3 regions of the Streptomyces sp. 147326 genome follow, and region 1 is predicted to be linked to each of the others. Evidence: riboswitches for the same ligand, from Rfam matches in the RefSeq annotation. Region 1 holds a riboswitch; each other region holds the start of a gene.
What was found. Region 1 has a riboswitch for cobalamin ahead of RIU97_RS05910 (DUF4430 domain-containing protein). Riboswitches for the same ligand answer to the same signal wherever they lie in the genome.
Positions count from the first base shown of each region.

Region 2: linked by a shared signal. The riboswitch ahead of RIU97_RS13980 (ribonucleoside-diphosphate reductase subunit alpha) and the one ahead of RIU97_RS05910 (DUF4430 domain-containing protein) in region 1 are both predicted to bind cobalamin.
Region 3: linked by a shared signal. The riboswitch ahead of RIU97_RS34410 (ABC transporter substrate-binding protein) and the one ahead of RIU97_RS05910 (DUF4430 domain-containing protein) in region 1 are both predicted to bind cobalamin.

Region 1 is NZ_CP134201.1:1,269,628-1,271,881, reverse strand. Features, by position in the region: gene RIU97_RS05915 (3-hydroxybutyryl-CoA dehydrogenase) at 1-201, shown strand, start outside; gene RIU97_RS05910 (DUF4430 domain-containing protein) at 364-852, opposite strand; cobalamin riboswitch at 999-1,142, opposite strand; gene RIU97_RS05905 (SRPBCC family protein) at 1,316-1,765, shown strand; gene RIU97_RS05900 (alpha/beta hydrolase) at 1,799-2,254, opposite strand, start outside.
Region 2 is NZ_CP134201.1:3,209,590-3,211,843, forward strand. Features, by position in the region: gene RIU97_RS13970 (Uma2 family endonuclease) at 1-189, opposite strand, end outside; gene RIU97_RS13975 (GNAT family N-acetyltransferase) at 267-764, shown strand; cobalamin riboswitch at 806-937, shown strand; gene RIU97_RS13980 (ribonucleoside-diphosphate reductase subunit alpha) at 1,082-2,254, shown strand, end outside.
Region 3 is NZ_CP134201.1:7,494,046-7,496,299, reverse strand. Features, by position in the region: partial or broken gene RIU97_RS34415 (agmatine deiminase family protein) at 1-256, shown strand, start outside; cobalamin riboswitch at 534-760, shown strand; gene RIU97_RS34410 (ABC transporter substrate-binding protein) at 1,136-2,125, shown strand; gene RIU97_RS34405 (FecCD family ABC transporter permease) at 2,242-2,254, shown strand, end outside.

The DNA.
Region 1 (2,254 bases):
CTGGGCTGCGCCCACCCCATGGGCCCGCTCAAGCTCGCCGACCTGATCGGCCTGGACACCGTCGCGGCCATCGCGGAATCCCTGTACGAGGAGTTCAAGGAGCCGCTCTACGCCCCGCCCCCGCTGCTGCAGCGGATGGTCCAGGCGGGGCTGCTGGGCCGCAAGAGCGGCCGCGGGTTCCACACATACGACCGGGGCTGATGAGGGACCCGGTGGTGCCGCTGCGGGGTTGAGGGACCCCTGGTGGCACGGACAAGGAGCGCGGAGCGGCCCGGTGAGCCGCTCCGCGCTCCTGTCGGGAGGCGCTCCGTCCTGACGGACGCGGGCTTTCGGCCCGGACCGGAGGCCGGACTGGAAGCCGGACTAGAAGGCGGTCCAGGTGAAGGCCACCTCGTCGCCCGCCCTCAGCTTGAACTGGCAGCCGCCGACCGGGGTCGGGGTGCCGTTGACGGATATGGCCCAGTAGGCCGAGCCGCCGCCGCTGACGTTCTTGACGGAGTCCACGGAGAAGTCGTCGAAGGACGCGTACCAGGTGCCGTCCCACGCGAAGTAGTTCCGGCGGGCGGCGTCGTCGAGCGCGGCCGTCGGGGTGGGCACGGCCGTCGGGTTCGCCGCCCCGTTGGTGCCGTCGCACTTGTGCGTGCCGCCGGTCGCCGTGGTGACGTCGTGCCCCTTGGTGTTGACCTTCCCCTTGAACAGCAGCCCGTCGGGCCCCTGCACGGTGAGGGCCACGTTGACCTTCTTGTTCGTGTCCGGGGCGGTCTCGGCGTGCGCGACGGCCGGTGCCGTGGCGAGGGCGAGCCCGAGGGCCGCCGTGGTGATCAGGGCGCGGCGGGCGGGAGTCTGGCGCATGGGTGCCTTCCTGGCGTGAACTCGAGGTCGTGCGCCGCCGGCCCCGGTCGCCCCGGGCACACCGCGGTCCCGGGCCCGGGGAAGCGGACACAGGTGATCGGTGAGCCTGGGGCTCAGGGCTTCGTGCTGCAGACCGTGACAGTGGGAAGCCGTACGCACCACACGCTGGGTCGTCCGACTCGCGACGCGGATGCGCCGCACACGGTTGCAGGTCAGCGCCGGAATCACACCGGCTTCCCCCAGTCGCGCAGGCATTCAGTTATGGGTCGGGCATGTACCTGACCAGAGGCATCGTAGGGGCAGCCGCCCCGTCCCACCAGCACTCACCGGGACTCACCCGTCCGCACCAGGATCCACCCGTCCTCGCCGGCACGGCGGCGGCCGGCCGCCCGGTCGTCGGCGCGCGCACGGGGTGACGTTCTGGGATCGTGGACCACAGGTGCAGTCACACCGAGGAGCCGACATGTCCGGACAGTTCGAGGCGAGCGTCGAGATCGACCGGCCGGTCGAGGAGGTCTTCGCCTACCTCGCCGACGGGCGCAACGACCCGGATTTCAGCCCGCGCGTCCAGGAGATCACCAGGACCCCGGACGGCCCCACGGCCCTCGGCACGGTCTTCCGCAGCACGGTCAAGGACGCCGGGATGAAGACCGCCCGCGAGTTCCGCATCGTCGGCTTCGACCCGCCGCACCTGATCCGCTGGACCGAGCAGAGCAAGAACCTGGTCACCGCCGAGGGCGGCTACGACCTCGACGCCCTCCCCGGCGGCCGCACCCGGGTCCGGATCTTCAACACCCTGCACGGCCACGGCCTCGGCAAGCTGCTCGCCGGTATCGCGGTGAGCGCCGCGCGCAAGGACGCCCCCGATTTCGGCCGCCGTATCAAGGCTGCCGCAGAGGCGTCCCGCGCTTGACCGGCCGTCCGGCCGACCATCATCCGGGCGGTGTCAGAACCGCCCGGGCCCGGCCGGGATCGGCAGCGGCTTCGACGGGGCCAGGGACCCGCGCTGCTCGGCAGCGCTCGCCGGGTTCTGGCAGGTCACGTCCTGGGCGGGCAGCTTGCCCGTGGTCAGGTACGCGTGGACCGGCGCGTTGGCGCAGGAGGCGGGGTCGGCGAGGTACACCCCGTGGCCCTCACCGCCGGCCGCCAGCACCATCCGCGAGCCCTTGAGCGCGCGGTGCAGGCCCTGCCCGCTGACGAGCGGGGTCTGTGAGTCCCACTCGTTCTGCACGGTCAGCACGTTCGCCTTCTTGTTCATCGGCGTGGCCGCCTCGACCGGCCGGTCCCAGAAGGCGCACGGCTTGATGTTGGACGCGAAGTCCCCGTACAGCGGGTACCTCGCCTTGTCCTTCGCCGCGTCCCGCTCGTACTGCTCCGTGTAGCGCGGCCAGCTGCCGGTGTC
Region 2 (2,254 bases), 1.9 Mb from region 1:
GTGGTGCTGCATGCAGATCCGTGTCAGCCACAGAATGATCCGCCCGTGGTCCCCGTCTGGCATGGCCTTGCTCCTCAGCACCCCACCGATGAACTCCAGTCGCAGCCCCTCCGCCTCGCGGGCCGCTATCCGGGCCAGGTGCTCGAACTCTGCGATCGTCATGTGGGGCCTGTCGGTCATCACGGTCATGCCTCGCTCGCCTTCCTCGACGGTGCTTCTTCGACCATAGCGCCGCCCGCCGACACCCGTCCTGCACACTCGACCGCATGGACATGGTGATCAGAACGGCGCTGCCCGCCGAATACGCGGAACTGGGTGAGATCACGGCGCAGGCCTACCTCGCCGACGGGCACCTGGACTTCAACGAGGACGACGGCTACCTGAACGTGCTGCGCGACGTGGCCGGCCGGGCCGCCCGGGCCGAGGTGCTCGTCGCCGAGCGGGACGGGCGGATCCTGGGCGGGGTGACCTTCGCCGCCCCCGGCAGCCCGCTCGCCGACATCGCCGCCCCCGACGAGGCGGAGTTCCGGATGCTCGCGGTGGCCCGGGCGGCGCGCGGCCAGGGCGCCGGTGAGGCTCTGGTGCGGGCGTGCGTCGAGCGGGCGCGGGCCATCGAGGGGGTGACGGGCGTCGTGCTCTCCACCCAGCGCAGCATGGCCGGCGCCCACCGGATCTACGCGCAACTGGGCTTCGTACGCGTTCCCGAGCGGGACTGGGCGCCGATCCCGGGCCTGACACTCCTCGCGTATCGGCTCAAGCTGTAGCCGCGCCGACACTACATGTGGGGGTTGCCGCATACGGCCGCCCCCACATGTATGCTCAAGGCTGCTGTCGCGCAGGGGAATCCGGTGTGAATCCGGAACTGTCCCGCAACGGTATGAAGTGTCCGCCTACCGGACACCAAGTCCGATGACCTGCCGACAGCGCGCCCGGCTCGACCGAACCGGGTGCCGACACGTCCGGGCCTCGCGGTTGGGCCGGTGGACGCCATGCGGTGTGTACGCGTTCCTACCACGCCCGCATGCGCCCGCTCGCGCCCCGCTCCGCCGATGACCGGGCCGAGCGAGGGAGAGCTCCCGCCGTGACCATCGCGCCTTCCGCACCGCGCGCCGAGTCCGTTTCTGGCGACAACACCGAGGGCCCGGGGGCCACGCTGCTGCGTACCCTCACCGAACTGACGGCGGACCTCCCCGACACCGACCCCGGGCGCGTCGCCGCCGCCGCGCTCCGCGGCCGCAGCTCCGCCGCCGACGAGGCCGAACTCCGCGGTCTCGCCACCGAGGGCGCCGCCGGTCTGATCTCCGAGGACCCCGCCTACTCGAAGCTCGCCGCCCGGCTGCTGACGCTGGCCGTGCGCGACGAGGCCGCGAGTCAGGGCTCCACCTCCTTCTCGGCCTCGGTCGAGGTCGGTCACCGCGAGGGCCTGATCGCCGACCGCACCGCCGAGTTCGTGCGCACGCACGCGAACCGGCTGGACGCGCTGGTCGAGCACACCCTCGCCGAGGGCGCCGACGACCGCTTCGGCTTCTTCGGCCTGCGCACCCTGCACAGCCGCTACCTGCTGCGCCACCCGATCACCCGTCAGGTCATCGAGACCCCGCAGTACTTCATGCTGCGCGTGGCCTGCGGCCTCGCCGCGGACGAGAGCGTCCAGGCCCTCGAGGAAGTGACCTCGCTGTACCGGCTGATGAGCCGCCTCGACTACCTGCCCTCCTCCCCCACCCTCTTCAACTCCGGCACCCGGCACCCGCAGATGTCCTCCTGCTACCTGCTGGATTCCCCGCTGGACGAGCTCGACTCGATCTACGACCGCTACCACCAGGTGGCGCGCCTGTCGAAGCACGCCGGCGGCATCGGCCTGTCGTACTCCCGCATCCGCGCCCGCGGTTCCCTGATCCGCGGCACCAACGGCCACTCCAACGGCATCGTGCCGTTCCTGAAGACCCTCGACGCCTCCGTCGCCGCCGTGAACCAGGGTGGCCGCCGCAAGGGCGCCGCCGCCGTCTACCTGGAGACCTGGCACGCGGACATCGAGGAGTTCCTGGAGCTCCGCGACAACACCGGTGAGGACCAGCGCCGTACGCACAACCTGAACCTCGCCCACTGGGTCCCCGACGAGTTCATGCGCCGCGTGAACGCGGACGCCGAGTGGTCGCTGTTCTCCCCGGCCGACGTGCCCGAGCTGGTCGACCTGTGGGGCGACGAGTTCGACGCCGCCTACCGCAAGGCCGAGGCGGAGGGCCTGGCCCGCAAG
Region 3 (2,254 bases), 6.2 Mb from region 1:
GCCCGACCTGGACAGGATCACGGGTGAGGGCGACGACTTCGTGTCGACGTACGCCAACTTCTACATCGCCAACGATGCCGTCCTCATGCCCAAGTTCGGGGACCGCAAAGCCGACGACAAGGCCCGCGGGATCCTGCAGGAGCACTTCCCCGAGCGGGACAACGTGCCGGTCGCGGTCGACACGATCGCCTCGGGCGGCGGCGGCATCCACTGCTCGACCCACGACCAGCCCGGGAAGCCCGCCGGCACCTCCTGAACTCCGGCCGGGGGTCCGGCGGTCCGGCGGTCCGGTTGCGGAACGACGAGACGATCCAGGAGCAGAGGGGGAGGAAGAGGGCGGCGCCGAGGCTGCCCAGAATGCGGGCAGGGCAGCACGAAGCAAGGCGTACACGGAGGTGTCCGGGCACGCCGCGGGGCCTCGGCGCGTGACCGTCCTCTGGGCCGGAGGCGGAGTTGTGGCCTCCGGCCCAGCTGCGGTGGTGCGTCCCGCCCCCGGCCGGGCAGGGGCGGCCGGGGGGTGCGGGCCTCGCGGGTAGGCTGTGAGCGCAGCTGGTTCGCACCCGTCAGCCGGACGGGGCGCGTCGTAAGAGGGAACCCGGTGGGAATCCGGGACTGCCCCGCAGCGGTGAGTGGGAACGACCGCCGTCATACGCACTGGGACCGGAACCGGTCCCGGGAAGCGACGGCCAGTAGGTGCCCGCCGGGAGACCGGCAGGCGCGCCCGCGAGTCCGAAGACCTGCCACTGCCCGCATGACGAAGCGTCGTGCGGGGGCCCGGGGCACGCCTCCCCGGGGCCTTTCTGCCGCGACTCGCGAAGGAGAGTTGACGTGGCCGACCAGACCGTCACCACCGCTGGGTGCGTTGAGCACGACACCGGCCTCCCCGATCTCGACGTCGACGTCGACGTCCCGGGGCCGATCCCCTCGTAGACGACGGGCCGCCCGGGCGTCCCGTGCGACGCCCTGCCCCCAGGCGCCGTGGCCGCCGTGCGGGGCCGCCGCCTGCCGTCCCCGCGAGCCGTGGCGCGATTCACCCCGCCCGGCCCCGTGCGCCCGCTCGCTCCTGTGCCCCGTGCCCTGTGCCCCTGACAGGGCGTGAAGAACATCCGATCCATCCGCGGTGAGAGGACCACCCATGCCCCGCAACCACCCGAAGGCCGTGCTGTCCGCGCTCGCCGTCGCCCTGCTGATATCCGGCTGCGGAGGCGGCACCGCGCCCTCCGCCACCCCCTCGCCGGGCACGACCGCCGAGGGCTTTCCCGTCACGGTCACCAACTGCGGGGTGACGAGCACCTATCAGCGTCCGCCGCAGCGCGCGGTGTCGCTGAACCAGCACGCGACCGAGGTGATGCTGGCGCTCGGCCTGGAGAAGTCGATGGTGGGGACGGGCTATCTCGACGACAAGGTCCTCCCCGAGTACCAGGCCGCCTACGACAGCGTGAAGGTCCTCTCCAAGGAGTACCCGTCCTTCGAGGCACTCCTGGAGGCCGAGCCCGACTTCGTCTACGGCGGGTGGACCTCCACCTTCGACGAGAAGGAGGGACGCAGCCGGGCCGCGTTCGCCAAGGCCGGGATCAACACCCGCCTCAACACCGAGGAGTGCCCCACCGGCCCGGTGGACGTGGCCGCCATGGACGAGGAGATCCGCGCGGTCGCCAAGGTCTTCGGCGTGCCCGAGCGGGCCGAGGAGCAGCTGGGGAAGCTGCACGCCACCCTCGACAAGGTCGAGGCCGGGCTCACCGGCGTCACCGCGGTCAAGCTCTTCGTGTACGACAGCGGCGACAAGACGGCCTTCACCGCGGGCGGCAAGGGCATCGGCAACGAGATGATCCGCCGGGCCGGCGGGGTGAACCTCTTCGCCGACCTGGACAAGGCCTTCGGCGACGTCTCGTTCGAGCAGGTGGCGCAGCGCGCTCCCGAGGCCATCGTCATCTACGACTACGGCGACCGGTCGGTCGAGGACAAGAAGAAGTTCCTGCTCGCCCATCCGGCGCTGAAGGACGTGCCCGCGATCAGGAACCAGCGGTTCGCGGTCCTGCCGCTGTCTTCCACCGTGGTCGGCGTGCGGGTGCCGTCGGCCGTCGAGTCGCTGGCGCGTCAGCTCCACCCGGGCCTCGTCCAGTGACCGGGGCGAAGGCTCCGGCACCCGTGGGGGCCGGCCTCCATGAGGAACGCCGGTCCGGCCCTCGCGAGGCAGGCCGGCCAGGGCCCGCGCGGCGCCCCGGGATCCCGTACGCCGTCGTGCTGGCCCTCC